Regions from separate parts of the Pantoea sp. AS142 genome, predicted to be linked through region 2. Evidence: predicted binding sites of a transcription regulator. Region 2 holds the regulator's gene; each other region holds the start of a gene.
What was found. Region 2 encodes LexA, which represses DNA repair genes until DNA is damaged. Its sites were predicted from a motif close to TNCTGTATGTACATACAGNA; they were not measured.

Region 1 (9,793 bases), on a different contig from region 2:
ATCGCGCAACGGTACGCCGCCATCGCCAAACAGGCACAGGTGCAGATCACCCTGTGCCGAGACGCGCAGACGGTTGCAACTGGCACAAAAATCTTTGGCGTAGGGCATGATCAAGCCAATTTCGCCGACATAATCGGGATGGTAAAAGACCTGCGCTGGTCCGTCGCTGCGTCCGCTTTCACGACGCTGCCAGCCCTGGCCGATCAGCTGATCGCGGATCACCATGCCGGAAACGTGCTGATCACGGAACAGCGTGCCCCCGTCGCCGGTCTCCATCAGTTCGATAAAGCGCAGCTGGATCGGACGGGTGCGGATCCAGTCGAGGAAAGTCGCCAGATTACGGCTGTTAAGATCGCGCATCAGCACACTGTTGACTTTGACCTGGCGAAAACCGGCGTCCAGAGCGGCATCGATGCCGTTCATCACCTGATGGAACTTATCCTGACCGGTGATGGCGTGAAACTGACGGGCATCCAGGCTATCGACGCTGACGTTGAGGGCCGTTAAACCCGCGTCACGCCACCGTTTCACGTCACGCGCCAGCCGGTAACCGTTGGTGGTCACCGCGATCTGGCGAATAGAGGCGTTTTCACGCACTGCCGCAATGATGTCGGTGAAATCACGGCGCAGCGACGGCTCGCCACCGGTGAGCCGCACTTTTTCCGTTCCGGCAGCGGCGAAAGCCCGCGTGACGCGGCGGATTTCATCGAGAGAAAGAAAGCTTTTGTTGCGAATTCCCTGCGGCTTATAGCCGTCAGGAAGACAGTAGGTACAGCGGAAATTACAGACATCCGTGACCGACAGGCGCAGGTAATAGAACTTACGCGCGTATGCATCAGTAAATTGTGACACCAGAACACCTTTCCAGATTGGGAGATGCAGTCATTTCTTCCTGCACCCTGGCAGCTCAACGGCTACGGCCTGAACCCCCTATCCGCAGACGTAGGCATTCAGGCTTGAGTGTACGCTGACCCGTTGATCAGCGCGGTAAGCATGATGGTAGCGTGATTTTCGCTACTCTTCCATTTGCTCTTTTCGCTATATATTCTTATACATATCGAATTTTCACCGCATTTTCGCGACAGGATGCGTTAAAATGCGATCCAGATTTTGACGTAAGTCATCCGCGCGGGCTTCGCGTTTAGAGCCACGCCACGCGACGAAATAGTAAGGAGAAGCATGAATCGCACATTGGCCGATCTGGATCGTGTTGTGGCACTGGGCGGCGGACACGGTTTAGGCCGCGTGATGTCTGCCCTTTCCCCGCTGGGTTCGCGTCTCACTGGCATTGTCACCACCACTGACAACGGCGGATCAACTGGCCGTATTCGTCGCGCAGAAGGCGGCATCGCCTGGGGCGACATGCGCAACTGCCTTAACCAGCTGATTGCGGAACCCAGCGTCGCGTCGGCGATGTTTGAATACCGTTTTGCCGGTAACGGCGAACTGGCCGGACACAACCTTGGTAATCTGATGCTGCGGGCGCTGGATCATCTGAGTGTGCGTCCGCTGGAAGCCATCAACATCATTCGTAACCTGTTAAAAGTGGATGCCTTTTTAATCCCCATGTCGGAGCAGCCGGTGGATCTGGTCGCGATGGATGCCGAAGGCAATATGGTTTATGGCGAAACCGCGATTGACGAGATGAAGCAGCCACCGCAGGAGCTGATGCTGCATCCCAATGTGCAGCCGACGCGTGAGGCGCTGCAGGCGATTGGTGAAGCGGATCTGATCCTGATTGGACCCGGCAGCTTTTACACCAGCCTTATGCCGATTCTGCTGATGGAAGAGATGGCACAGGCATTGCGTCGCACGCCTGCCACCATGGTGTTCATCGGCAATCTGGGTCGTGAGCTCAGTCCCGCCGCCGCCAGTCTCTCGGTGGCCGACAAGCTTCAGATGATGGAGCGGTATATCGGCAAGCGAGTGATTGATGCTTTAGTCGTCAGCCCGGCCGTAGATACCCGTGGCATTGAAAACCGGCTGATTGTCCGTGAACCGCTGGAGGCCGCCGACATTAAATATCGTCACGACCGCCAGCTGCTACGGGTGGCGCTGGAACACGCCATTCAGGGCTTTAACGGCACTACGATGCAGCAATAAACAGCGTGCGCAGCTCGTGCAGCTGATCGCGCACGCTTGCCGCCTGTTCAAACTCCAGGTTCTGCGCATGCTGCTGCATCTGCCCTTCCAGCTCGTGAATTTTCTTCTGCAAGGCCTGCGGCGTTAACAACTGGAAGTCGGCCTGTGCCTGGGCTTCGCCAGGACGTGCCGGTTTCGCTTTGCCGCGGGTTTTCACCACGTTTTTGCCCAGTTCCAGAATATCGGTGATCTTTTTATTCAGGCCCTGCGGCACAATGCCATTCTGTTCGTTATGCAGTTGCTGTTTCTCGCGGCGGCGCTCAGTCTCTTCAATGGCGCGCGCCATCGACGGCGTAATTTTATCGCCGTAAAGAATCGCTTTACCGTTGATGTTACGCGCCGCACGGCCAATGGTCTGAATCAGCGATCGTTCTGAACGCAGGAAGCCCTCTTTATCCGCATCGAGAATCGCCACCAGCGACACTTCCGGCATATCCAGACCCTCACGCAGTAAGTTAATGCCTACCAGCACATCAAACTCACCCAAACGTAAGTCGCGGATAATCTCCATGCGCTCCACCGTGTCGATATCGGAGTGCAGATAACGCACCTTCTCGCCATGCTCCGCCAGATATTCGGTGAGATCCTCCGCCATGCGTTTAGTCAGCACCGTCACCAGCACACGCTCGTTGATGGCCACGCGCTGGCGGATTTCGGACAGCAGATCGTCGACCTGAGTGCCGACCGGACGCACGTCGATGATCGGGTCCAGCAGGCCGGTAGGACGCACCACCTGATCGATCACTTCGTCGCCCGATTTTTCCAGCTCATATTTGCCTGGCGTCGCCGAGACATAGATGGTCTGCGGTGCCAGCGCCTCAAACTCTTCAAACTTCATCGGGCGGTTATCCAGCGCCGACGGCAGACGAAAACCATACTCCACCAGCGTCTCTTTACGCGCCCGGTCGCCTTTGTACATGCCGCCAATTTGCGGAATGGTCACGTGCGATTCATCCACCACCAGCAGGCCATCGGCGGGCAGATAGTCAAACAGCGTCGGTGGCGCTTCGCCCGGCCCGCGTCCGGAGAGGTAGCGTGAGTAGTTCTCAATGCCGGAGCAGTAACCCAGTTCACTCATCATCTCCAGGTCAAACTGGGTACGCTGGGTAATGCGCTGCTCTTCCAGCAGCTTATTGTTCTCCAGCAGCACCCGCCGGCGGTCAGCCAGCTCAACTTTAATGTCTTCCATCGCCTGGAGAATACGCTCACGCGGCGTGACGTAGTGCGTCTTGGGGTAGATGGTAAAGCGCGGCACCACCGAATCGATCTGGCCCGTCAATGGGTCAAACAGCGACAAGCGCTCCACCTCTTCATCAAACAACTCGACGCGCAGCGCAATATCGTCTGACTCCGCCGGGAAGATATCGATCACTTCACCACGCACCCGGAAGGTGCCGCGCTGGAACGCCTGATCATTTCGGGTGTACTGCAACTCCGACAGGCGGCGCAGAATACTGCGCTGGTCGATAATCATGCCGCGAGTCAGGTGCAGCATCATTTTCAGATAGAGATCGGGATCGCCCAGACCGTAAATAGCAGAAACCGATGCCACTACAATGACATCGCGCCGCTCCAGCAGCGCCTTGGTGGCCGACAGACGCATCTGTTCGATGTGTTCGTTCACCGACGCATCTTTTTCGATAAAGGTGTCGGAGCTCGGCACATAGGCTTCCGGCTGATAGTAGTCGTAGTAAGAGACGAAAAACTCGACAGCGTTTTCCGGGAAAAACGCTTTCATCTCGCCATAGAGCTGGGCGGCCAGCGTCTTATTTGGTGCCAGCACCATGGTCGGACGGTTAAGGTCGGCAATCACGTTGGCGACGGTAAAGGTCTTACCGGAGCCGGTTACGCCTAATAGGGTCTGATGGGCCAGTCCATCCTCCAGCCCTTCTTCCAGGCGACGGATCGCCTCAGGCTGATCGCCCGAAGGTTTAAAGGCGGAGTTCAATTTAAAGGCTTTACTCATGAATGCAGTTCCTGCTGGAGAAGTCGGCGGGCAGGCACTTATTTTACTCTGCTATGGTGATTTTGCCAGAAAATAACACTGGATATAAAAACAGTATTGGTGCAATGTTAACGCCTGCAGGGTGACAAACGTGCTGCAAAGTGTATTGCGCAATGTTATCCCCAGGCCGGGATCTGATTTAACATTTGTCAATAGAACGTCACAAAATTACAGTTCGGTTACCTGACAGATAATTCTCAGGCTTGTTTTTTGATAACAAGCTGATTTTATTGAATTAAGACCTTAAGGCCAGATTCTCGTCATTATGTTACCAGGCCGCGTATTTCCTCGCTTCCAACTGGTTTTCATTACCTAATGCACAAGGTTATCCACAGGAATGGTGGATAACTGATGGCAGCCCTGCCGCCATCAGCTGTGTATAATTTTTCCCTGCCCTCCCGACACGGTGAAAATATTTTTTTTTGCGTTAATTTTCGCATCGGCTGCTGACGGATTATTCTGCATTTTTAAACTGTCATCGGTGACATCACACCTATTTTCACGGCTCAGACTACCATTCTTAATCAGACTCCCTGCCTCGTCACAGCACGGCTGCACCAGAAACATCACCCTGAAGCACTGCAAAAGTGCAACCGCGTGACCACCGCAGGGAATTGATAAGTTTTGCTCACCTTTTGACCCTGAAACAGAGCACTGCAGCAGGAAACAGGTCCGTTTTTAGATCTGGCCTGGGAATTGCAATACTCATTAGCGTCACCGCGCTCAACGCGCACTGTGCTGCAATGGCGAGGCTGCCGTTGCTGATGACTTGTTTGCCAGACGACAGAGAGCGGAAGCAATCAGGCTAATGATCGGGAAGGAGAATGTCAGATGCTGAGTTTACGTTCGGTAAATCAATTTTACGGCCAAAACCATATTCTGTGGGATGTGGACCTGGATCTGTCGCCTGGCACCTGCACCGGCATTCTGGGCCGTCCTGGCATGGGTAAAACTACGCTGGTGAACTGCATCATGGGCAGACTACCGATTAACAGCGGCTCAATATCCTGGAAAGAGGATGGCTCACCGCCGGAAGATCTGCTGCTCCAACCGGCTGAACAGCGGGCGCAGATGGGGATTGGCTATGTGCCTCAGGGTCGCCATATTTTTACCCAGATGAGTGTGGAAGATAATCTGCTGATTGCACTGCTGGCGGGCGCCAGCCAGCGTGAGCGCCATCGCGCTATTCCAGAAATGGTGTTCGACCTGTTCCCGGCGCTCTACTCACTGCGCCAGCAGCGCAGCGGCGATCTGCCTATCGATCAACAGCAACAGCTGGCCCTGGCGCGTGCGCTGGTGCTGCAGCCTAAACTGCTGATTCTGGATGAACCCACCGACGGGATGTCGCCGTGGCTGGAAGAAGAGATGGGTAACCTTATCCGCCGGCTTAACCTCGACTACGGGCTGACCATCCTGCTGCTGGAGCAGCGCCTGTCGCTGATCCGTCGCGTGGCGGACTATTTCCTGCTGCTGCATCGCGGCCGCAATGTGGCGCAGGGCAGCATGGAACAGCTCGATGACCACACCGTCGATAAATGGCTGACGGTCGCCTGATGCTCAGAGCCTGGCCCGGCAGACGTAATGGTTGCAGCCAGTCTGGACATGGACAGCGTGGAACAACCGAAACGTACAGGTAGTACGTGAGGATTGTGAGCACCGCCCAGGTTCAGACTGACAAATAAAATAGCCTGTTGGCCAGGCGCTTACTCAGGCAGCGTCAGGTAGTGACCACAAGACGCCTGCTGCGTCGCATCGGTGAGATAGGGAATTGTGCCAAGGCAGGGTGCAGGCAGTCGCTGTCTGAGGCTGGAGAGATATTCCTGATAACGTTTGCCTGGTGGCTCAACGGTGTTGGCAATCCAGCCTATTAGCGGCAGGCCGCACGCACGCACCGCCTCTGCAGTGAGCATGGCGTGGTTAATGCAGCCGAGCTTAATGCCCACCACCAGAATCACCGGCAACTGCTCGCTGACAACCCAGTCCGCAAAGGTGTGCGTCTCTGACAGCGGGGTGTACCAGCCGCCTGCGCCCTCTACCAGAATCCAGTCTGCCAGCGGCTCCAGCGCGGCCAGACCTGCCGACAGTGCCAGATGCGTGATCGGCCTGCCCTCTTCAGCGCTGACGATATGCGGCGACGTCGGTTCGCTAAACGCCAGCGGATTGACCCGCTGATAACTTAACGGCACGCTGCTGTAGCGCTGCAGCGCGAGCGCATCACTGTTGCGAATGCCTTCTGCCGTCATCTCACAGCCCGAAGCAACCGGTTTATAGCCCGCACAGCGATAGCCTGCGGCAGCCGCCGCCTGCAACAGTGCGCCGCTGGCCACAGTTTTACCGACTTCGGTGTCGGTACCGGTGATAAACAAGCGTTTCATGATGCACTTACTCCATAAATTAAATGGTAACTCAGGCGATAGCCGTGCCGATCGCGCGGCCAGTGAGCCTCTAACTGGTTAAGCCGTGGCCGGGTCAGGACCTGCCCTTCGCGCCCCTCGTGCAGATGGGTCGCACCAATCCCCTTCAGGGAACGCATGGCGCTGAGCGCATCGGGAAAATGCAGGGTCACCCACTCTGACGTGCAGCGCAATTGCTGTGCGTGGCAGGCTGCCGCAATCTGCGGCTCGCTGAGAAAGCGGTTAGCGTGGGGTAATGCATCCAGATGAGACCAGGCTTCATGAACCTCGTGCAGCGAACCATCGCCCAGCGTAGAAAACAGCAGCGTGCCCGTGGGACGCAGCACGCGACGGAACTGGCCCAGCGCACGAGGCAGATCCTCACTCCACTGCACCGCCAGGTTGCTCCACACCAGATCAATCGTGTTATCCGCCAGCGGCAGCGCGTCGATGTCACCCGCCAGATAGTGCTGCGCCACGTTGTTGGCCCGTGCCTGTTGCAGCATCTGCAAAGAGAGATCCAGTGCCGTGACCTGTTTGCCCCGCTCACGCCACAGCCTGCTGTACCAGCCGGTGCCGCAGCCGGCATCCAGCAGTTGAAGACCGCTGTGCACGGGTGCCTGTGCCAGCAAGGCATCGCCGCTGAGGCGTTGCAGCGCAGCATGGGCATCGTAATGGCAGGCCGCCCGGCCAAAAGCGCGTGCTACGGCCTGCTTGTCAACCCGCAGCGTCATGCAGCGCCTCCAGTAGCAGATCGATATCTTCAGGGCGATGCACCGCGGTCAGGGTGATGCGCAGCCGGGCTGTCCCCGGCGGTACGGTGGGTGGCCGTATCGCACTAACCCAGCAGCCTGCCTCAGCCAGCCGCTGAGATAGCACCATCGCATCACCATTTTCGCCTACCAGCAGCGGCTGAATCGCGCTGGCGGAGTCCATCAACTGCCACGGCAGCGAGGCCGCGCCGCGCCGGAAATGCTGGATGTTCTGCTGCAGTTGCTGGCGCAACCCATCGCCCTGCCGGACCTCGTGCAGCGCCGCCTGCAGCGCGGTGGCCTGCGCCGCGGGCATCGCGGTGGAGTAGATCAGATGCCGGCTGAACTGCAGGAAATAGTCAGCGGTAGCCGCGTCGCAGAGCAGCGCCGCGCCACTGACGCCAAAGGCTTTGCCAAAGGTGACCACCAGCAGTTCCGGTTTAACGCCCTGCTGCCAGCAGCTGCCGCGCCCCTGCTCACCCACCACGCCGATGCCGTGCGCATCATCCACCAGCAGCCAGCCCTCAGCCTGCCGCGTCTGTTGCGCCAGAGCGGCCAGCGGCGCACTGTCGCCATCCATGCTAAAAATTCCCTCTGTCACCACCAGCGTTTCGCCCTCGCAGGATGAGGCGAGCCGCGCCGCCAGGCTCTCCGGTGCGTTGTGGCTGAAACGTCGCAGTTGCGCCGGGCTATGGCTGGCAGCGTCGAGCAGCGAGGCATGGCTGAGTTTATCGGCCAGGATACGATCGTTTTTCTCGCCCAGCAGATGAATCACCGCCTGATTAGCCGCAAAGCCGGAGATAAACAGCAGCGCACGGTCGTAGCCAAGCCAGTCGGCAAGCTGCACTTCAAGATCGGCGTGCTGACGGTGATAGCCGGTGACATGTCCCGAAGCACCCGCCCCCGCCCCCGCCAGCGTCGCGCCTTGTTGCCAGCCGGCGATCACCGCCGGATGCCGGGTTAAGCCGAGATAATCATTACTGGAGAAGTGGAGATAACCCCGGCCGCCACTCTGCAGTGTGCGGGTCGATTGCTGATCAATGACCCGACGCTGCCGCCAGCCATCGGCCGCACGGCGCTGCGCCAGCGACTGCTGGATACGTTGCTGCCAGCTCATTACAGCGCCGCGTTGTAGAACTGTTCAGTGTCGGCATGGAATAGCTGCTCGCTGAGTTGCTGCGCCTGCTGCTCATCGCCGTGTTGGGTGTGAACAGCTTCCGGATTCAGCCCCAGTTTGCGAAACAGCACCCGATCGTTATCCTCTTCCGGATTTGGCGTGGTCAGCAGTTTGCAGCCGTAGAAAATCGAGTTTGCCCCGGCCATAAAGCACATCGCCTGGGTTTGCTCACTCATCTGTTCGCGGCCCGCTGAGAGGCGCACATGTGAGGTTGGCATCATGATGCGCGCCACCGCGATGGTGCGGATAAAATCGAACGGTTCGACGTCATCGTTATCAGCCAGCGGCGTGCCCTTCACCTTGACCAGCATATTGATCGGCACGCTCTCCGGTGGCGTCGGCAGATTGGCTAACTGCACCAGCAGACCGGCGCGGTCGTTTACGGTTTCGCCCAGGCCGACAATCCCACCGGAACAGACTTTGATCCCGGCGTCACGCACTTTGCCCAATGTATCCAGCCGTTCCTGATAGCTGCGGGTGGTAATGATGGAGCCATAGAATTCCGGTGAGGTGTCCAGGTTATGGTTGTAGAAATCGAGACCTGCACCCGCCAGTCGCTGCGCCTGTTGTTCGCTGAGGGTACCGAGCGTCATGCAGGTTTCCATGCCCATCGCCTTCACGCCTTCGACCATCTTTTCCAGATAAGGCATGTCGCGCTCGTGAGGATTTTTCCAGGCGGCACCCATGCAGAAACGGGTTGAACCGGCGGCTTTGGCCTGACGCGCGGAGGTCAGCACCTCCTCCACTTCCATCAACCGTTCCGACTCCAGGCCGGTCTTGTAGCGCGCACTCTGCGGGCAGTATTTACAATCTTCCGGGCAGGCGCCGGTTTTAATCGACAGTAGCGTACTGACCTGCACCTGGCGCGGATCGAAGTGCTGACGATGCACCTGCTGTGCTTTAAACATCAGTTCAAGAAAAGGGTGATCAAACAGCGCTTGCGCCTGTGCAATTGTCCAGCGTTGAGCCATTACTTACTCCAGAAAAGGGTGTCATCCCGACGAAAAGCAGGGGTATACTTGTAAACTATATTTTTTTATTTTGGTTTACAACTCCGATGACTCTCCCCGTTTTCTCCTCAGAAGATCGCCATTTTGACCGCCAGCATATCTGGCATCCCTATACCTCCATGCAGGATCCGCTGCCCTGCTATCCCGTGGTTGCCGCTCAGGGTTTTCAGCTGAAACTGGCCGATGGCCGTGAGCTGGTGGATGGGATGTCCTCATGGTGGGCGGCGATCCACGGCTACAACCATCCGCGCCTGAACCGGGTGCTGACAGAGCAGGTCACGCAGATGTCGCACGTGATGTTCGGCGGCATTACC
Region 2 (9,793 bases):
GTTTTGCCAGATCGGCAAAGAAAGTCAGCGCGGGTTTCAGGTTCTTTTCATCGCCGCCTAAGGCATAGTTTGCAGCCAGAACGCCATTGGCTGCCTGAGCTGCCACGCCGACGTCACCGATAGTAACCACATACTTACCTTTCTTCAGATCGGCCCAGCTGTGGGGGATATCTTTGACCTGTTGTTTGTCGATCAGAAAGGCGATGGTGCCGGTATAGGCCAGCGCCCAGTGACCCTCTTTATCTTTGGCCCAGGCCGGAATTTGCTCCCAGTGAGTCGGTTTATAGGGCTGGGTCACACCTTTGGCGACCGCGATCGGGCCAAAGGCGGCGCCTACGTCACCGATATCCGCGCTGGCGTTCTCTTTCTCCGCATCGAATTTCGCCAGTTCCTGCGCTGATGACATATCGGTATCGCTGTGCTTAAGGCCATATTTGCTGCTGATGTCATTCCAGGTACCTTTCCAATTGGCCCAGCTGTCCGGCATCCCGACGCTGTTGACCTGGCCTTCACTGCGCGCCGCTTTTTCGAGCGCGGCGAGATCGTTATCGGCGGCCTGCGAAACGGGCAGGGTGAGCACGACAGCACTGGCTACTACAGAGGCGATAAACGCTTTCATCTCAGTTGCTCCGGGTGTAAGTTGATGGGCCTGGCTGGTCTAGTCCAGCAAGAACCGAGCCAATGTAGCCCCTGCATATGAACGGTTTATGACAGGGCACGCTGTGCGGGGAATGGGCGATGAAAGACGCGGCCCGTTCGCCCGTTACAGGCGCGTTTACCTGAACAGTATGAGTGCGGAGTCGCACCAAAATGAGGCTACTGTCGTGGGGTTGATAGCACTCAAAACGGCGGATGCGATCGCCAGCGTACTGCGGTCGCGCATTCAGGCCGGTGAGTTTAGCGGCGGGCGACTGCCGGCGGAGCGTGCCTTAAGCGAGGCGTTTAGCACCACCCGGATTACCCTGCGGGAAGCGCTGGGCAAGCTGGAGGCTCAGGGGATGATCTACCGGGAACTCCGTCGCGGTTGGTTTATTGCGCCGCCGCGGCTGATCTACAACCCGCTGCATCACAGCCACTTTCATGCCATGGCGACGGAGCAGGGACGGCAGGCGACCACCGAGGTCATAGCTGCCGAACAGGTAGCGGCGCACGACAGCATAGCGACAGCGTTGTGGCTGCCCCCTGGTTCGGCGGTGTACTGCATCCGCCGCCTGCGGCGCATCGATGGGCGTGCGGTACTTTATGTTGAACACTACCTTAATCCGCATTTTTTCCCGGGTCTGCTCGATGAAGATCTGACTCGCTCCCTGACCGATCTCTATGACCAGCGTTACGGCATTCGTTACGGCGGGGCGCGCTTCACGATTTTGCCCGGTCCGTTGCCGGAGATCGCCGCACCCACGCTGAATGTAGCCCCTGGCAGCCCCGGTTTGCTGATCACCCGCATCAATCGCAATCAGCAAAAAGAGGTGATTGATTGCGACTGTGAATACTGGCGTTACGATGCGCTCTGTGTGGATGTGGAGGCCTGATGAGTTATTGTGATTTGCGTCACACTCGCGCATGATACCGCGCGCTAATAACTCCTTTTCTAAGGTGCAACATGAGTGACAAAAATCCTTTGGCCCGCCACCTTGCAACGGTACTGCAATGGGTGCTGAATCTGGGTCTGCTGAGTCTGGCAATCATCCTGGTTGTCTTTTTAGGCAAAGAAACTATCCATCTGGCAAACGTGCTGTTTAACACCGGCGAACAGGCATCCTCCTATCTGTTGATTGAGGGAATAGTCATCTATTTCCTCTACTTTGAATTTATTGCTTTGATTGTTAAGTATTTTCAGTCTGGCTATCACTTTCCGCTGCGCTATTTTGTCTATATCGGTATCACGGCAATTATCCGCCTGATTATCGTCGACCATAAAAATCCCTTCGATACGCTTTGCTACTCTTCGGCGATTCTGATTCTGGTGGTCACCCTGTGGCTGGCAAACAGCAACCGGCTGAAACGCGAGTAATCCTCTTGCCGTCTTTCACGACGGCAGGTGTTCGCATCGCGTCTCTGCGCTAAACTACCGACCTGAAAATGATTGGGAGTGGTGCTATGTCGCAAGACGCGCTCAGCTTATTACGTGCGCTCAACTGGCTTTCTCCGTCGCAGGCATCGCTTGCGCCACCATTGCTCGACTGGCTAATGGAGGAAGATTCAATGACGCGCCGTTTTGAACAGCATTGTCAGCGGGTTACAGTGCAGCCGCTGCGTGAAGGCTTTATTGACGCCAGCGAATTGAATGGTGAAAAGGGGTTGTTGCCAGACGATGAACGCTTCTGGCTGAGGGAAGTGCTGCTGTTCGGCGACGATCAGCCCTGGCTGGCTGGCCGCACGCTGGTGCCGGAAAGCACGCTCAACGGGCCAGAAGCGATGCTGCAACAGCTGGGAACCCGTCCTCTGGGTCGCTATCTCTTCTCCTCTTCGACGCTGACCCGCGATTTTATTGAACCGGGGCAGGTGGAGGGATTGTGGGGACGGCGTTCACGCCTGCGTCTCTCCGGCAAACCGCTGCTGCTGACGGAACTGTTTTTACCGGCATCGCCGCTCTATCGCGATCTGGTCTGAGAGGGCTGTGGTGCAAAATAGCTTAAGTATGAATAAATGGCGGGCCTATACTCGCCTGATGCGCATCGATAAACCGATTGGCACGCTGCTGCTGCTGTGGCCAACGCTCTGGGCATTATGGCTGGCTGACATGGCAATCCCGCCGCTGCCGGTGCTGGCGGTGTTTGTTGCCGGCGTCATCGTGATGCGTGCGGCCGGTTGTGTCATCAATGACTACGCCGATCGCAAAGTAGATGGTCATGTCGAGCGCACGAAGCATCGGCCACTGGCCAGCGGTGCGGTGAGTGCAAAAGAGGCTAAGCTGCTGTTCGTGATACTGGCACTGGTGGCTTTTGCGCTGGTGCTGACCATGAACCTGATGACGATCATGCTCTCCGTGGTGGGGCTGGCGCTGGCTTGGGTTTATCCCTTTATGAAGCGCTATACCCATCTGCCGCAGGTGGTGTTGGGTGCCGCGTTTGGCTGGGCGATTCCCATGGCATGGTCCGCAGTTAGTGAGTCCTTACCTTTGGTTTGCTGGCTGATATTTATCGCTAACATCTGCTGGACGGTCGCTTATGACACCCAGTATGCGATGGTAGATCGGGATGATGATCTCAAAATTGGGGTGAAGTCGACCGCAATTTTATTTGGTCGCTTCGATAAGCTGATCATTGGCCTGCTGCAACTGGTGACCCTGCTGCTGATGGCGCTGGTAGGCATGATGCTGCATCTGAATAGCGCCTTCTACTGGACACTGTTGCTGGCTGCTGCGCTGTTTGTTTATCAGCAGAAGCTGATCGCCGGGCGCGAACGCCAGCCCTGTTTCCAGGCTTTCCTGAACAACAACTATGTCGGGATGGTGCTGTTTCTTGGCGTACTGATGAATACGCCGCCATTCAGCCAGCTGTTCTGACAGAGAGTTTCAGGCGCAAAAAGACTTGTTTAGCGGTCAGATCGAGTATGCGCAGGAAACACGGCCAGATCGGAAAGACGCAAAGGCCGCCTTCCCTGGCACGCTCGGCCTGCGGCTTTCGTGGCGCGGGACGCTTTCCTCCTGCCCGTGTTCCCTGCGTGTTGAGTTTATCTATTGCTATCAGATCCACCTGGAACGGCAGTTTCAGACATAAAAAAGGCGACCTCATGAGGTCGCCTTTTTACTGAGTACTGATCTCAGTCGTGAGCCACAGCAGTTTCAATTGTCATGCGGACATCACTGGTGACCAGATCAGCCAGAATGTGCCAGGTCGCCAGGGTCTGCGCGACATCGGCATCACCGCTGTCGCTGATATACCCTTCATTGCGCAGTGTCAGCACCAGCGAGGTAAAAACCGCTTTGTCGAAGAACTCCGGTGCATTAATACCGTGCAGCACCGACAAACGCTGTGCCAGGGTCCGGCTCTCTTTCTCAAGCGTGCCACGGTTAATCGTCGGCTTGGCACTGAGGATGGAGAACGTAATGGCATAGCGCTGCAACGTTTCACGCACACCGGCTGCCAGCAGTTGTAGCGTGCGATAGCGCGCAGCGGTAAAGCGCAACTCACCCGCTTCGAGCGAAATCAGGCCCTGACGCGCCAGCTCCTGACTCAGTTCAGTCAGCAGTTGTGGCAGTTCATCAGTCTGCCAGCGCAGAAAAAGCTCACTCTTCAGCATCGGGTAAATCAGGCTCACCTGGCGCAGCAGTTCAGCTTCGCTCAGCGTCTGATGCTGCTGAACAATGGCGGCAATCAGCGCCGGCATCACAAGCATGTGATGAATATTGTTGCGATAGTAGGTCATCAGCACCGCCTGCTCACGCGGCAGAATGATGATGTCGCCAATACTATCCTTTTCACTCTCAAACTTATTCATACCCATAGCGTGATCCAGCAGCGCTTCCGCTGAGAGATCGGGTACGGTCGCATTGGGCGAATAAGGCACATTGCGCAGCAACTGGGTATAGCACTCCAGTTGTTCAATCAGCTGTTCACGGGTTAGTGAGCGCTGACGTGACGCAAGCAGCGCTGTGACACAGAGGTTCATGGCGTTGGCTGCGCCCGCTTCATTGATCCGCACCATCAGGCTGGCGGCGATATCATTGACGGTCGGCGTTAACCAGTTTGGACGCTGCGGCTCAATCGGATCGATCGCGTCGCGCCATTCCGGTACCCGCTTGTTGAGATAGTTGACCAGCGGCAGGGGTTCACCAAAGTTTACGTAACCTTGTCCGAGATTGCGCAGCTTGCGTAAGCCGCGCACCATCTGCATGAAGCCCTCTTTCTCTTTAGCCGCGCCGCGCAATTCTTTGGCGTAAGTGCCCACTTCCATCACGTGCTCATAGCCGATGTAGATCGGCACCAGCGTGATCGGGCGATTTCCGCCGCGCAGCATCGCCTGAAGCGTCATGGCTAACGTGCCGGTTTTAGGATCCAGCAGGCGCCCGGTACGTGAACGGCCTCCTTCGACAAAGTACTCAACCGAATAGCCCCGGGTGAACAGCTCACCGAGATATTCGCGGAACACCGTGGCATAGAGCTTGTTGCCTTTAAAGGTACGACGAATAAAGAAAGCGCCCAGGCGACGGAAAATCGGGCCAGCTGGCCAGAAGTTGAGATTGATACCGGCTGCGATGTGCGGCGGCACCAGCCCCTGATGATAGAGCACATAGGAGAGCAGCAGATAATCCATGTGGCTGCGATGGCACGGCACATAGACAATTTCGTGGCCATCCTGCGCCAGCTGGCGAACTTTTTCGCCGCCATTGACGTTGATGCCCTGATAGAGACGACTCCAGAGCCAGCCCATCACACGGTCGGTGACGCGAATCGCTTCGTAGGAGAAGTTTGCGGCAATCTCCTCCATCATCTCGACGGCATTCTGCTGCGCTTTCTCATGAGAGATTTTTTTGCTGCGTGCTTCATCTTCAACTGCTTTTTCAATCGCTTTGGATTGCAGCAGACGATTAAACAGATCCTGACGTGCCGGCAAACGCGGGCCAATCGCTGCCATTCTCTGACGGGCAAAATGGATGCGTGCCACGCGGGCCAGCTTCTGAGCGATCGACTTATCCGTACCATGTTCCGTTGCCATGCGGCGTAGCGACACGGTAGGCGAGAAGCGGACAAAACTGTCTCGCCCATGCCAGATTACCGCAAAGAACTTCTGCACCCCGTTCAACACCCGCAGGTGTGGCGTTGCTTCGCCCTGAACTTCACGTCCTGGTGCGCGGCCAAACATCACGGTGACCGGCAGCATCTGAATATCCAGCGTAGGATTATTGCGATGCAGGTCGAGGTAATCGTGAAAGATTTTCACTGATTCAACGCTGGGCACAAAATAGGGAAATACGCGAGGACCATCGTGGATAAACACGTGGCGTGGCAGCAGTGAACCATCAATCTCCAGCGGCGTGAGCGGGTCGGGCAGATGATGCCGCAGGCACTGTGCGCGTAAAGTTAGTAAGTCAGCCTTCGAATCGTAAGGCAACACATACATAATAGGTCGGGTCGGATCCAGACCATGTTCAGACACGGGATCGGCCGGAATGGCCTTACTTTTTACCAAAAAGGAGAGTGGTAAATTAAGCAATTTGTAATAGAGTTTACGCCAACCTGACATAGACAACATGAAGCCTCTTGTTAGCAAAGCGCCGCAAGCATACCAGAAAGCGCAGCGAAGATCTGTGGTGGTGCCAATTGCACGCAGCCCAGACATTGACGTCAATCCGATGAAAGGGTTCCCACATCATGGCAAATAATGCCACCGGACTTATCAGAATAGTAAAAGCCGCAGGTTACTCCTGGCAGGGACTGCGTGCCGCCTGGCAACATGAAGCGGCGTTTCGCCAGGAAGCACTGGCCGCGCTGGCCGCTATTATTATTGCGTGCTGGCTGGATGTCGATGTGGTCTCCCGCATCCTCATGATTGGGTCGGTGGTGCTGGTGGTCATTGTCGAAATCCTCAATAGCGCCATTGAAGCGGTGGTCGATCGCATCGGTCAGGAACATCATCCGCTGGCGGGCCGGGCAAAAGACATGGGCTCGGCGGCGGTACTGATCAGCATCTTACTGGCTCTCTTTGTCTGGATCGCGCTGCTCTGGACACATTTGCGATAAGCCTTCCACAACGCGTCTGAGGACGCGTTTTCCCTGACAATCGGTTTCCATTTCGCCAATACCTGTATATACTCACAGCGACTGTATAAACAACCAGGGGGCGGGATGAAAGCATTAACCAGCAGGCAGCAGCAGGTCTATGACCTGATTCGCGACCATATTTCTTCAACGGGCATGCCGCCTACGCGGGCAGAGATTGCCGCGCAGCTTGGCTTCCGCTCGCCGAATGCGGCAGAAGAGCATCTGAAAGCGCTGGCGCGCAAAGGCGTCATTGAGATTGTTTCCGGTGCATCGCGCGGCATTCGTCTGTTAATGGAAGAAGAAGCCTCAGAAGGGCTACCGCTGATTGGCCGGGTTGCTGCCGGTGAGCCGATCATGGCGCAGGAACATATTGAAACCCACTACAAGGTCGATCCGGGCCTGTTTAAGCCTTCGGCTGACTTCCTGCTGCGTGTCAGCGGAATGTCGATGAAAGATATCGGGATTATGGATGGCGATCTGCTTGCGGTGCATAAAACCCAGGATGTGCGTAACGGCCAGGTTGTGGTTGCCCGCATCGATGATGAAGTCACCGTTAAACGCTGGAAAAAACAGGGCGCTATCGTTCATCTGTTGCCTGAAAACAGTGATTTTGACCCGATTGTGGTTGATACCCGTGCGCAATCACTGACCATCGAGGGTCTGGCCGTTGGTGTGGTACGCAACGGCGAGTGGCTCTGATTCTTATGCCAGCGTGCATTCGTCTTCTCTGATGCTATTCTGTCTGCCCTAATTTTGTCGCTGCCTCTTTTGCGCAGCGACACTGAGCACGGAACGGCGAATGGGCTTCATCACGGCAACCGATAAAAATCTCTGGCAGCTTGCGCTGCCAATGATCCTTTCAAATATCACCGTTCCCTTACTGGGGGTGGTCGATACTGCGGTTATTGGTCATCTCGACAGCCCTGTCTATCTTGGCGGGGTTGCGGTCGGGACCACGGTGACCAGTTTCCTCTTTATGCTGCTGCTTTTTCTGCGGATGAGTACCACTGGCCTTACGGCGCAGGCATTTGGCGCCGGTGATAAAACGGCGCTGGCACGCGCGCTGATCCAGCCGCTGATTATTGCGCTACTGGCGGGCGTACTCTTCATCGCTTTGCGTTATCCGATTATTCAGCTGGCCTCCCATCTGGTTGGCGGCAACCCCGATGTACTTGAACAGGCGGCGCTGTTTATTCAGATTCGCTGGCTCAGTGCGCCTGCTACGCTGGCAAACCTGGTTATTCTGGGCTGGCTGCTGGGCGTGCAGTATGCGCGCGCGCCAGTAATCCTGCTGGTGGTGGGCAATCTGGTTAATATCGTGCTCGATCTCTGGCTGGTAATGGGTCTGCAGTGGGGTGTCGCAGGCGCGGCAACCGCTACGGCGCTGGCGGAGTACATCACGCTGGGTGTCGGCAGCATCATGGTCTGCCGGGTATTAAAACTGCGCGGTATTACCCTCAGCCTGCTGAAGCAAAGCTGGCGCGTTGACAGCGGCCGGCTGCTGCGATTGAACCGGGATATTATGCTGCGTTCTTTGATGCTGCAGCTTTGTTTCGCCTCGCTGACCATGCTGGGCGCACGGCTGGGTCCGGATGTGGTGGCGGTTAACGCGGTATTACTGATGTTCATTACTTTTACCGCCTACGCGCTTGATGGGTTTGCCTACGCGGTTGAGGCTTTTGCGGGCGAAGCGCATGGCGCAAATGATGGCAGCAAACTGCTGCGCGTCTGGCACTCTGCCTGTCGTCAGGCGGTAGTAGTGGCGCTGTTTTTCTCGCTGGTCTATGCCATTTGTGGCCCGCAGATCGTTACCCTACTGACCTCTCTTCAGTCACTCCAGCAGACAGCTGATCGCTATCTGGTCTGGCAGATGATCATGCCGCTGATCGGCGTCTGGTGTTATCTGCTGGACGGGATGTTCATTGGGGCGACGCGCGGACGCGAGATGCGCAATAGCATGGTCGTGGCAGCGGCAGGATACTTTCTGACGCTGCTCAGCGTACCGCTACTGGGTAACCACGGTCTGTGGCTGGCGGTAACGGTTTTCCTGGCGCTGCGCGGCCTGTCGCTGTGGCTTATCTGGCGTAAGCACTGGCGTCAGAACAGCTGGTTTGATGCCTGATGCTGCTGCAGACTGATACGGATTATTCTGTATTATTCTATGGGTGTGAAATTGGATACTACAATTAACTCTATCCAGCGCAGTTAGCCAGCGCTTTATACCGTTATTTTGTTAAGTAGCAAGATAATCATTAAACCCGAGGATTGGAGGTCTGCCATGAATAAAGACGAAGCCAGCGGCAACTGGAAGCAGTTCAAAGGCAAAATGAAAGAGAAATGGGGCAAGCTGACCGATGATGATATGCAGGTTATCGAAGGTAAACGTGATCAACTGGTCGGGAAAATCCAGGAGCGTTATGGCTATGCGAAAGATGAAGCAGAGCGTGAAGTAACGGACTGGGAAGGTCATAACAAAGATCACCGCTGGTAATCAGCCAGTATGTTCCGGTGCGCCCTCACCGGAACCGCACAAGGATGTGCGGATTAGCCGCGTTTTCCCCGCTTTTTACCCTCATGCTGATGGTCATGTTCGCAACTTTCATGATGCGTACAGGCTTCAACCGCTACACAATTTTCACATAAACCATGCGCTTCAATCACACTGTGGCGTAAAGCAAACTGCGCTTCATGCGCCAGTGTCGCGATAATCTTCTCTACACCCTGCGCCTGCTTTTCCGTAACGGCGGCACAGCGGTCACACACCAGCATCACCGACGTATGTGCTGGTGCCTCAAAATGGTGACACATAACGTAGCTATTGTTGGATTCCACCCGATGAATGAAACCCTGTTCCAGAAGGAAATCGAGCGCCCGATAAACAGTCGGGGGCTTGGCCTGCGGTTCGCTGACGCGAAGTTGATCCAGCAGATCGTAGGCACTGATCGAGCCGGGTTCTTCGGCCATCAGGCGTAACACTTCAGCCCGCTGCGAAGTCAGACGCACACCGCGCTGCAGGCACATTTTTTCGGCCTGAATCAAAATTTGCTGCGACGTCATGTTTGTCATGAAAATTCTCCGCTGAATAA
Region 3 (9,793 bases), on a different contig from region 2:
GTGCGCAGATTCAGGACCGCTTAGCCGATAATTTCGACGCCATTCATGTATGGGCGTAAAGCTTCAGGCACGGTAATACGGCCATCTTCCTGCTGATAGTTTTCCAGCACCGCAACCAGAGTACGGCCTACAGCCAGACCTGAGCCATTCAGGGTATGAACAAGACGCGGTTTCTTATCCTGTTTGTTGCGGCAACGCGCCTGCATACGACGCGCCTGAAAATCACCCATGTTGGAACAGGAAGAAATCTCACGATAAGTATTCTGCGCCGGAAGCCAGACTTCCAGATCATAAGTTTTGGTCGATCCAAAGCCCATATCGCCGGTGCAGAGCAAAACTTTACGATACGGCAGGTTCAGTAGCTGAAGCACTTTCTCAGCATGTCCTGTCAGCTCTTCCAGCGCATCCATTGACTGTTCCGGACTAACGATCTGCACCATTTCAACTTTGTCGAACTGGTGCATACGGATCAGGCCGCGCGTGTCTCGACCGTAAGAACCCGCTTCAGAGCGGAAGCACGGCGTATGCGCGGTCAGTTTAACCGGCAGGCTATCCTCTTCAAGGATTTCGTCACGTACCAGGTTGGTCAGCGGTACTTCAGCGGTAGGAATCAACGCATAGTTACTGCTGTCTGATTCCTCTTCGAGCGGACGGGTGTGGAACAGGTCTTCGCCAAACTTTGGCAGCTGTCCGGTACCATAAAGTGTTTCGTGGTTAACCAGATAAGGCACGTAGGTTTCAAGGTAGCCATGCTGCTCGGTGTGCAGGTCAATCATAAACTGACTCAGCGCACGATGCAGACGAGCAATCTGCCCCTGCATTACCACAAATCGTGAACCGGTTAGTTTCACGGCAGCCGCAAAATCCAGACCTTTAGCCGCTTCACCCAGCTCAACGTGATCTTTAACCTGGAAACTGAACTCGCGCGGTGTACCCCAGCGGCTGACTTCCTGGTTTTCGCTGTCATCTTTGCCCAGCGGCACTTCGTTTGCCGGAATGTTCGGTAGCGCTAGCGCAAAGTCACGGATTTGATTCTGCAGTTTATCCAGTTCTGCTTTTGCGGCATCCAGGCGTTCGCCCAGTGCGTTCACTTCCTGACGCAGCGGCTCGATGTCTTCCCCACGTGCTTTGGCCTGACCGATGGATTTGGATCGGGAGTTACGCTCTGCCTGCAGATTTTCTGTTTCCACCTGCAGCACTTTACGACGCTCTTCAAGCGTACGCAGCATTTCCACATCCAGTTTGTATCCCCGGCGTGCCAGTTTTTCTGCGACTGCGTCTGGCTCGTTACGCAGCAGATTGGGATCGAGCATGCTTATCCTGTGTATAAAAAGTTGGTTGAAAGAAGGGACGCATTCCAGCGGAATGCGTTGAAAACATTGCCCACATTACCGTAACGTCTGTTTCAGCGGTAGCGTTTTGTCGGGCTATTTTGATCCTGCTCAGCCAGCCAGCTTAGCTTTTCACCAATCTTACCCTCAAGCCCACGCTGGGTTGGGGTGTAATAGCGCGTGCTGGCCAGTTCCCGCGGAAAATAGACTTCCCCGGCGGCATAGGCGTTGGTTTCATCATGGGCATAGCGGTACTCTTTACCCAGTCCCATCTCTTTCATCAGCTTAGTCGGCGCATTGCGCAGATGTTCCGGCACATCGTAATCGGGATGATCGCGTGCATCACGCATAGCGGCTTTAAAAGCGTTATAGACCGCATTACTTTTCGGCGCACAAGCCAGATAAACTATCGCCTGAGCAATAGCGCGCTCCCCTTCTGCTGGACCGACGCGCGTGAAACAGTCCCAGGCTGCAATCGCTACCTGCATACCGCGCGGATCGGCATTGCCCACATCCTCGGAGGCGATAGCCAGCAACCGACGAGCCACATAGAGCGGATCGCCGCCCGCAGTGATAATGCGCGCATACCAGTAGAGCGCCGCATCTGGTGCGGAGCCACGTACCGATTTGTGCAGCGCGGAAATCAGATCGTAAAAACGATCGCCTTTATTATCAAAACGCGCGGATCGCTCACCAGAGACCTCGTTAAGCAACTGCGGCGTTAGTTCACGCTGACCCGATGCGGAGGTTTCGGCCATATCCGCCATCATCTCCAGGGTGTTCAGCGCCCGACGTGCATCGCCATTAACCAGTTCAGCGATCATCCTGCGTGTGTTCTCCGATAGCACTATGTCACTGTCGCCATAACCTCGCACTTTATCCTGCATGGCCTGATCCAGCACCTGTTCAATATCTTCGAGAGTAAGTGATTTCAGCAGGTAAACGCGGGCGCGTGACAGCAACGCGGAGTTAAGTTCAAAAGAGGGGTTTTCTGTCGTTGCACCAATAAAGGTAATGGTGCCATCTTCAATATGGGGAAGAAAAGCATCCTGCTGGCTCTTATTAAACCGATGGACCTCGTCCACAAACAGGATAGTGCGCCGTCCGGCATGTTTATTCTGTCGGGCACGCTCAATTGCTTCACGGATCTCCTTTACGCCTGAAGTGACTGCCGAAATACGCTCTACATCAGCGTTACCATAATGCGCAATGATCTCAGCCAGTGTGGTCTTGCCGGTCCCGGGTGGTCCCCACAGGATCATTGAATGCAGGTGCCCTGCTTCAATCGCGCGTGGCAAAGGTTTGCCCGCGCCCAGCAGATGTTGCTGACCAATGTACTGTTTCAATGTTTCTGGCCGCATACGCGCGGCCAGAGGTTTGAAATTTTCGGTAGAAAAATCCAGGGACAGGTTACTCACCATGACCTCACTGACGTTGGTCGTCCACCGTCACGCCTTTTGGCGGTGTGAACGTGAATTTATCCGGGCTGATAGCGCCATTCTGCTGGCTTTTCAGTTGGTAATCGCTGCGCTGGCCATCCTGTTCGATAGCACTGAAGCGGTTAATAGTGCCGCCGGACGTCACCTGGATGGTGAACTGTTTCAGGTTGCCGTCGCTGTTCTTCGGTGTCAGTTCAAAATTGTCACCTTGCTGTTTGATGTTGTACTGCTTCCAGTCGTTTGACTGATTGCGGGCAATCAGCATAAAGGGCGTGTTGCTGGTCGCATTCTGCAGCAGGCTTACCGTCGCCTGTTCAACAAATGGATTATAAAACCACAGCGATTTACCGTCAGAAATGATGATGCTTTCGTCCGGTGCAGTCATATGCCAGTTAAACAGGCTGGGACGTTTTACCCACAATTCACCTTCGCCATCCTGTACGTTAGCACCGCTGCTATCGGTCACTTTTTGGGTAAAGCTAGCGTGGAAGCTGCTGACCTTGTTCAGGCGCTGTTGCAGATCACTGGAAGCATCAGCCAGAACGCTGGCTGAAGAAAAGGCGGCCAACAGGCCCAGAGCGATTACGCGTAATTTCATCTGCTTCAATTCCTTATTTAAACGTTCCCATCAATAACTGCATTAAGCCTGGTCGCCGTTCCACCATCAGAACAGAGGAAAAAACCGAAAGCCGATTCAGATATGGGGTTTAACAGCATAAAAACAATGAGCCAGTCGGAACTGGCTCATTGAGTCGTGTTTCAAAACATTTAACCGCTACATATCATGTGGCGGCGGCGACAGAACTTCACGATTACCATTGTGTCCGGGTGCCGAGACAATGCCCTGCGCTTCCATCTGTTCAATGATACGTGCCGCGCGGTTATAACCGATGCGGAACTGACGCTGAACGCCTGAAATCGACGCCCGGCGCTTGTCGACCACGAAGCCGACGGCCTGATCAAATAGCGGATCAAGCTCTTCATCACTGTCGATGCCACCGGCACTTTCGCTTTCTTCGCCTGCGGTAATGCTGTCGATATATTGCGGACGACCACGCGCTTTCCAGTCCTGAACCACTGCATGCACTTCCTGGTCACGCACAAACGCACCGTGCACACGAATCGGCAGGGAGGAGTTTGGCGGCATAAAGAGCATGTCACCCATCCCCAGCAATGACTCCGCGCCGCCCTGATCGAGAATGGTACGTGAGTCAATTTTGCTGGAAACGGTAAAAGCGATACGTGTCGGGATGTTTGCTTTGATCAGGCCAGTAATCACATCCACGGATGGACGCTGTGTTGCCAGCACCAGATGGATACCAGCGGCACGGGCTTTCTGTGCAAGGCGCGCAATCAACTCTTCAACCTTTTTACCTACTGCCATGATCAGGTCGGCAAACTCATCGACCATGACCACGATGTAAGGCAGTTTTTCCAGAACCGGTGGCGTCATATCCATGCTGTCGCCCGGCTTCCAGAACGGATCTGGAATCGGGCGACCCATCGCTTCTGCCTGTTCCACTTTTTCGTTGTAACCCGCCAGATTACGCACGCCTAGCGCCGACATCAGCTTGTAACGACGCTCCATCTCGCCGACGCTCCAGCGCAGCGCATTGGCAGCATCCTTCATGTCTGTGACGACTTCAGTCAGCAGATGCGGAATACCCTCATAGACCGACAGCTCAAGCATTTTCGGGTCGATCATGATGAAGCGCACTTCTTCCGGTGTCGCCTTGTAGAGCATGCTGATAATCATCGCGTTCACGCCCACGGATTTACCGGAACCGGTGGTACCGGCGACCAGTAAGTGCGGCATTTTGGCCAGATCGGCCACTACTGGCTGACCGGCAATATCTTTACCCAGAACCACGGCCAGCGGTGACGGATTGTCGCGGAATTTAGGGCAATCCAGCACTTCACGCAGATAGACTGTCTGACGATGCTTATTAGGCAGTTCCAGCCCCACATAAGGTTTGCCAGGGATGACTTCAACCACACGAACCGCTACCGTCGACAGTGAACGCGCCAAATCGCGCGACAGGTTGGAGATACGCGCCGCTTTCACGCCCGGTGCAAGGTCGAGTTCAAATCGGGTTATGACCGGGCCGGGCGAGATGCCGACCACTTCGGCTTTCACGCGATAATCGCCCAAACGAGACTCCACCAGACGAGCAGTCTGCTCCAGCGAGAACATATCAACCGGCTCTTCTTCAGCTGGAGGCGCTGTCAGCAGATCCAGCGAAGGCAGTGGCGTGGACGGTTTCTCCAGCGGCTGCTCATGGCGCATAAGGAACGGATGAATAAGGCTATCATGCAGTGAAGGTTGCGCTTCTTCAACCGGCTGAACTGGCGCTGCCGCTGGCGTGCCATAATCTGGTGCAGAATAAGCCGGAGCCTGAGGATCCGCTGGCGCGCCATAAGCGGGCGCAGAGGTTGTCGGAGGCGGAGCATATCGAGGCTCAGGCGACGCTGCCGGCGCAGAGGTTGTCGGAGGCGGAGCATATCGAGGCTCAGGCGACGCTGCCGGCGCAGTATAAGCAGGTTCAGCCGGGGCAAAACGGGCAGGTGCAGGAATCTGAGCCGGTGCCTGCGGTGTTGAGACCTCACTCACCTGCTGCCAGGTTTCGTTTGAAATGGCAGGCGCTTCCGGTTCAGGCGTAGCCGCAATGGTAAACAGCGGTTCCGTAGGACCGTCATCCACCAGATCTTTCATCGGTGAAAAATCAAAGGCTGATGAGGTATCAATATTGAGTACCGGCTCTTTCTTCACTTCCGGTTCATAGCGCTGCTGTTGCTGCTCGGCGAATTGACGCGCCAGTGCGTCCTGCTGCTGCGCATCCTGTTCATCTTCGTCATCCTGCTGCCAACGGGTGCCGTAACGCTGCTGCTGTTCAGACTGGAAGGCCTGACGCAGTTCAGCCTGCTGCAGCGCCTCTTCAGCCTCAGGTGCAGTGGAAATAGAACCAGCCTGAGCAGTCCCGATCTCTTCCGTTTTCGCTTTCTCTTCAGCCATACGCTGTGAGGGCAACTTAATGCCATAAGAGGCCAGCTCACGGCGGGTAGGCAGTTTTACCGGGTTAGGACGTGGCAGCGCCGGTCCGATACCTTGTTTAACCTGCGGATTGAGATGGGTTTCAGGCGCTAAATCGAAAACAGGCGCAGTACGTGTTGTCACCTGAGTTGCTGTTGCAGCAACGGCTGCCGCTGCTGCAGAAGGCGCAGGGATAGTTGGCGTGTCTTGCCAGTTACCCATTTTAGGTTCGTCATCGTCGTAAGCACTGGACGACGACATAGCCGACGCTTCGTCTGGCATTTCAAAGTGATAAAGCGGAGGTGAAGTCGGGGGCGCAGAAGCACTCTGCGTCACATTCGGCGCAGTTGACACACTATGCGGTGCAAACCCGCTCTGTGCGGACGCGGACGCAGGTTCTGCAGACAGCGATGCTGGCATTGATGCCGCTGACGCGGCAGGAGACGACGCGGTATCTGCAGCAGTTTGTGCAGGTACAGGCGTCACCGTGGCTGCCGGCGCGATTGTCACCTCTGCGGCTTCCGCAGTTGCCGCTACCGCCGCACTGGTTGCTGCTGCAGCTTTAGCCAGCAGTGGATCCGGCTGTGACGGCGTAGACTCAGCAGCTGCACGTGGGGCAGAAAGCAGCACATCATCATCCTGTTCCGCAGCATGCAACTCAGGGACATCCGCGTATTCACGCGTATCCCGCTCGTCATCCTCTTCCTGCCAGGGTTCATCGTGACGTGAGCGGTTGCTGGCAAACGTCAGTACGCCCATAACCACACCACCAATTCTTTCTGCAATGGTGAGCCATGACCAGCCGGTGTAAAGAGTAATACCCGCCGCCCATACGCAGAGTAGCATCAGCGTGCCGCCAGCCGGACTGAACCAGGGTGCAATAGCATTACTGACCAGGCTGCCAATCACACCGCCCGAGGCGAAGTACCAGATATCATCAGCATTCAGCGCCGCCATACCACAAGTCGTCACCACCAGCGCGAGGACGCCAATTAAGCGCAGCCCGACGGCAAAGTAGTCAAAATAGTCCTGGCTGTCGCGTTGACCAAAAGCAATCCAGCACAAACCCAGGATGACTGGCGGAATGGCATACGCCATCACACCAAAGATGAAGAGTAAGGTGTCAGCCAGCCAGGCACCGACGCTACCGCCGATATTGTGGATAGGTTCATGCCAGGCCGTTTGCGACCAGCTCGGGTCGGAAGGGTTAAAACTGACCAGAGAAACCATCAGGTAGATGGCAAACAGCACCACCAGAATAAGCAACGCTTCCAGCAGACGACGTCCACTGCTCAGCGATTGTAACGAAACGTCTTTATCTTCTGTATATTCCTGGCTCAAGAGGACTCTCCAGGTGCCTGTAAAGTAAGAAGCAACAGCGTCGGGCGAGCCCGACGCTGATCCTGTATGAATTCACAGGAGTGTACCGAAATCTCACAGGTTTTGCACCTGCCCCGCATCAGCGAGTTTTGATCACCAGCCGATTACTCTGTTTGACCTCTTCCATCACAACATAAGTTCGTGTGTCGTTTACGCCCGGCAGGCGCAACAGGGTTTCACCCAGCAGCTTACGGTAGGCAGACATATCTGGTACGCGCGTTTTCAGCAGGTAGTCGAAATCGCCGGAAACGAGGTGACACTCTTGAGTTTCCTCAAGTTTTTGGACTGCGGCGTTAAATTGCTCAAACACATCTGGCGCACCACGATTCAGAGTAATCTCAACAAAAACCAGCAGAGACGCATCCAGATAATGCGGATTCAACTGCGCGGTGTAGCCAAGAATAAATCCCTGACGTTCGAGACGACGCACGCGCTCAAGACATGGCGTAGGCGATAAGCCTACGCGTTTGGAAAGCTCTACGTTTGAAATGCGACCATCTTTCTGAAGTTCATTCAGAATATTTCTGTCAATTCTGTCGAGGTCTTTCCCGGGGCGTTTCTTATTGTCTACCATTATTATTGTCTCTCTTAATTCCTTCCCTTTACCTGCCACGCCCTGAAAACGCTCATTGTTCGGGGCATTTCTGAAGTGAGCTAACAGAGCCTGTGTTGTGATACCTATCGATATGACGCATGTTGTCTGTCCACATCATGCGTCATTATCCATATCAGGCTGCTTTTATTCGGCGTTACGTGCAAAACAGCCTGGGAAAACCTGCTTTGTTCCGATAAATGTTACTCGCTTCTGATAATGTTTTCGCAAAAGCGCAGGCGATTGTCAAAGTAAAATCACAAAATTCAGGACAAGATGCCAGACACACCGCTGGGTATCTGTTTTTAAATGGGTTATTTTCCATTATTGCACCAATTAAACCCGATTTTTGCCCCCTTTTGGCGCACGGACCCTGCAAAAACCGTTGCTCATCGTCTACGCCATTTACAGCAATCGTTAACAAAGTTGGCGAAGCCTTGTCATTGTCGCTGGATATTCCCTACAATCTCAGGCTATGTCAGCCGAATGAAACTGAGGAACGCATGAGTACGGCCAAACACAGTAAATTACTCATTCTGGGCTCCGGCCCAGCGGGTTATACCGCCGCCGTTTATGCTGCACGCGCCAACCTGAACCCGGTGCTGATTACCGGTCTGGAAAAAGGCGGGCAGCTGACCACTACCACTGAGGTTGAGAATTGGCCGGGCGACCCGCACGATCTGACGGGTCCATCACTGATGGAACGCATGCACGAGCATGCTGAAAAATTCAATACTGAGATCATTTTTGATCACATCCATACCGTCGACCTGCAGAACCGCCCGTTCCGCCTCACTGGCGACAGCGGCGAATACACGGCAGATGCACTGATCATCGCAACCGGTGCGTCAGCACGCTACCTGGGTCTGCCATCCGAAGAGGCATTCAAAGGCAAAGGCGTCTCCGCCTGCGCAACCTGTGACGGCTTCTTCTATCGCAACCAGAAAGTCGCGGTGATTGGCGGGGGCAACACTGCCGTAGAAGAGGCGCTCTATCTGGCGAACATTGCAGCTGAAGTGCACCTTATTCACCGTCGTGACAGCTTCCGTGCAGAGAAGATTCTGATCGACCGCCTGATGGAAAAAGTGCGCAATGGCAATATCGTGCTGCATACCCATCGCACGCTGGAAGAAGTCGTGGGCAATCAGATGGGCGTTACCGGTTTGACACTGCGTTCTGCTCAGAACAGTGATGAGACAGAAGCGCTGGAAGTGGCGGGTCTCTTTGTTGCTATCGGACATAGCCCGAATACGGCTGTTTTCGAGGGTCAGCTGGCACTGGAGAATGGGTATATCAAAGTTCAGTCAGGTCTGCATGGCAACGCCACTCAGACCAGCATCCCTGGCGTCTTTGCGGCAGGCGATGTGATGGACCATATCTATCGTCAGGCAATCACCTCTGCGGGCACCGGCTGCATGGCCGCGTTAGACGCTGAGCGTTTTCTTGACGGACTGGTTAAAAACGATAAGTAAGATGTTAACCCTTTGATCTTAAATGTTCCAGGCGACGGTTTTTCAGTCGCCTTTTTTATTGCCCTCATGCTAGATTCTTGCGCCTGAAGAGATGGAATTGTCTTTCCATTTTTACCCGTCATCGACATTTATCATGGTCTCGCATGGACAAATCTCGGCAGCAGCATCTTACCCGCTGGCTTCGTCAGCAACGTCGTTTCGCCGGTCACTGGTTGCGACTCAACACGCTGCTGGGCATGGCAAGTGCACTACTCATCATTGCCCAGGCGGGTCTTCTGGCCTCGCTGCTTCAGGCACTGATTATTGACCAGCAGCCACGAGAAACCCTGACGGTCAACATAATGCTGTTACTGCTCTGCTTTATACTGCGCGCCCTGATTAACTATGCCCGCGAACTGACCGGTTATCGTGCCGGGCAGGCTATTCGTCAGGCTTTACGTCAGCAGGTCTTAGACCGATTATCTGAACTGGGCCCGGCGTGGATTCAGGGAAAACCAGCCGGTAGCTGGGCAACCCTGCTACTGGAGCAGATTGAAGAGATGCAGGAA

Region 1: a site for LexA is predicted at 4,185-4,204, ahead of uvrB (excinuclease ABC subunit UvrB). Genes of this name have one in related genera too.
Region 3: a site for LexA is predicted at 7,203-7,222, ahead of WFO64_RS02505 (DNA translocase FtsK 4TM domain-containing protein). Genes of this name have one in related genera too.

Annotation. Positions count from the first base shown of each region.
Region 1 is NZ_JBBCMO010000001.1:340,576-350,368, reverse strand. Features, by position in the region: gene moaA (GTP 3',8-cyclase MoaA) at 1-855, opposite strand, end outside; molybdenum cofactor riboswitch at 842-975, opposite strand; gene WFO64_RS01785 (gluconeogenesis factor YvcK family protein) at 1,180-2,103, shown strand; gene uvrB (excinuclease ABC subunit UvrB) at 2,087-4,108, opposite strand; gene WFO64_RS01775 (ABC transporter ATP-binding protein) at 4,979-5,701, shown strand; gene bioD (dethiobiotin synthase) at 5,851-6,522, opposite strand; gene bioC (malonyl-ACP O-methyltransferase BioC) at 6,519-7,274, opposite strand; gene bioF (8-amino-7-oxononanoate synthase) at 7,258-8,409, opposite strand; gene bioB (biotin synthase BioB) at 8,409-9,440, opposite strand; gene bioA (adenosylmethionine--8-amino-7-oxononanoate transaminase) at 9,527-9,793, shown strand, end outside.
Region 2 is NZ_JBBCMO010000004.1:276,248-286,040, reverse strand. Features, by position in the region: gene WFO64_RS10765 (ABC transporter substrate-binding protein) at 1-619, opposite strand, end outside; gene WFO64_RS10760 (UTRA domain-containing protein) at 825-1,532, shown strand; gene psiE (phosphate-starvation-inducible protein PsiE) at 1,604-2,014, shown strand; gene ubiC (chorismate lyase) at 2,101-2,613, shown strand; gene ubiA (4-hydroxybenzoate octaprenyltransferase) at 2,624-3,508, shown strand; gene plsB (glycerol-3-phosphate 1-O-acyltransferase PlsB) at 3,766-6,189, opposite strand; gene WFO64_RS10735 (diacylglycerol kinase) at 6,318-6,686, shown strand; gene lexA (transcriptional repressor LexA) at 6,792-7,406, shown strand; gene dinF (MATE family efflux transporter DinF) at 7,507-8,829, shown strand; gene WFO64_RS10720 (CsbD family protein) at 8,986-9,198, shown strand; gene zur (zinc uptake transcriptional repressor Zur) at 9,252-9,773, opposite strand.
Region 3 is NZ_JBBCMO010000001.1:498,679-508,471, reverse strand. Features, by position in the region: gene serS (serine--tRNA ligase) at 21-1,313, opposite strand; gene WFO64_RS02515 (replication-associated recombination protein A) at 1,406-2,749, opposite strand; gene lolA (outer membrane lipoprotein chaperone LolA) at 2,757-3,368, opposite strand; gene WFO64_RS02505 (DNA translocase FtsK 4TM domain-containing protein) at 3,546-7,142, opposite strand; gene lrp (leucine-responsive transcriptional regulator Lrp) at 7,261-7,755, opposite strand; gene trxB (thioredoxin-disulfide reductase) at 8,277-9,245, shown strand; gene cydD (heme ABC transporter permease/ATP-binding protein CydD) at 9,389-9,793, shown strand, end outside.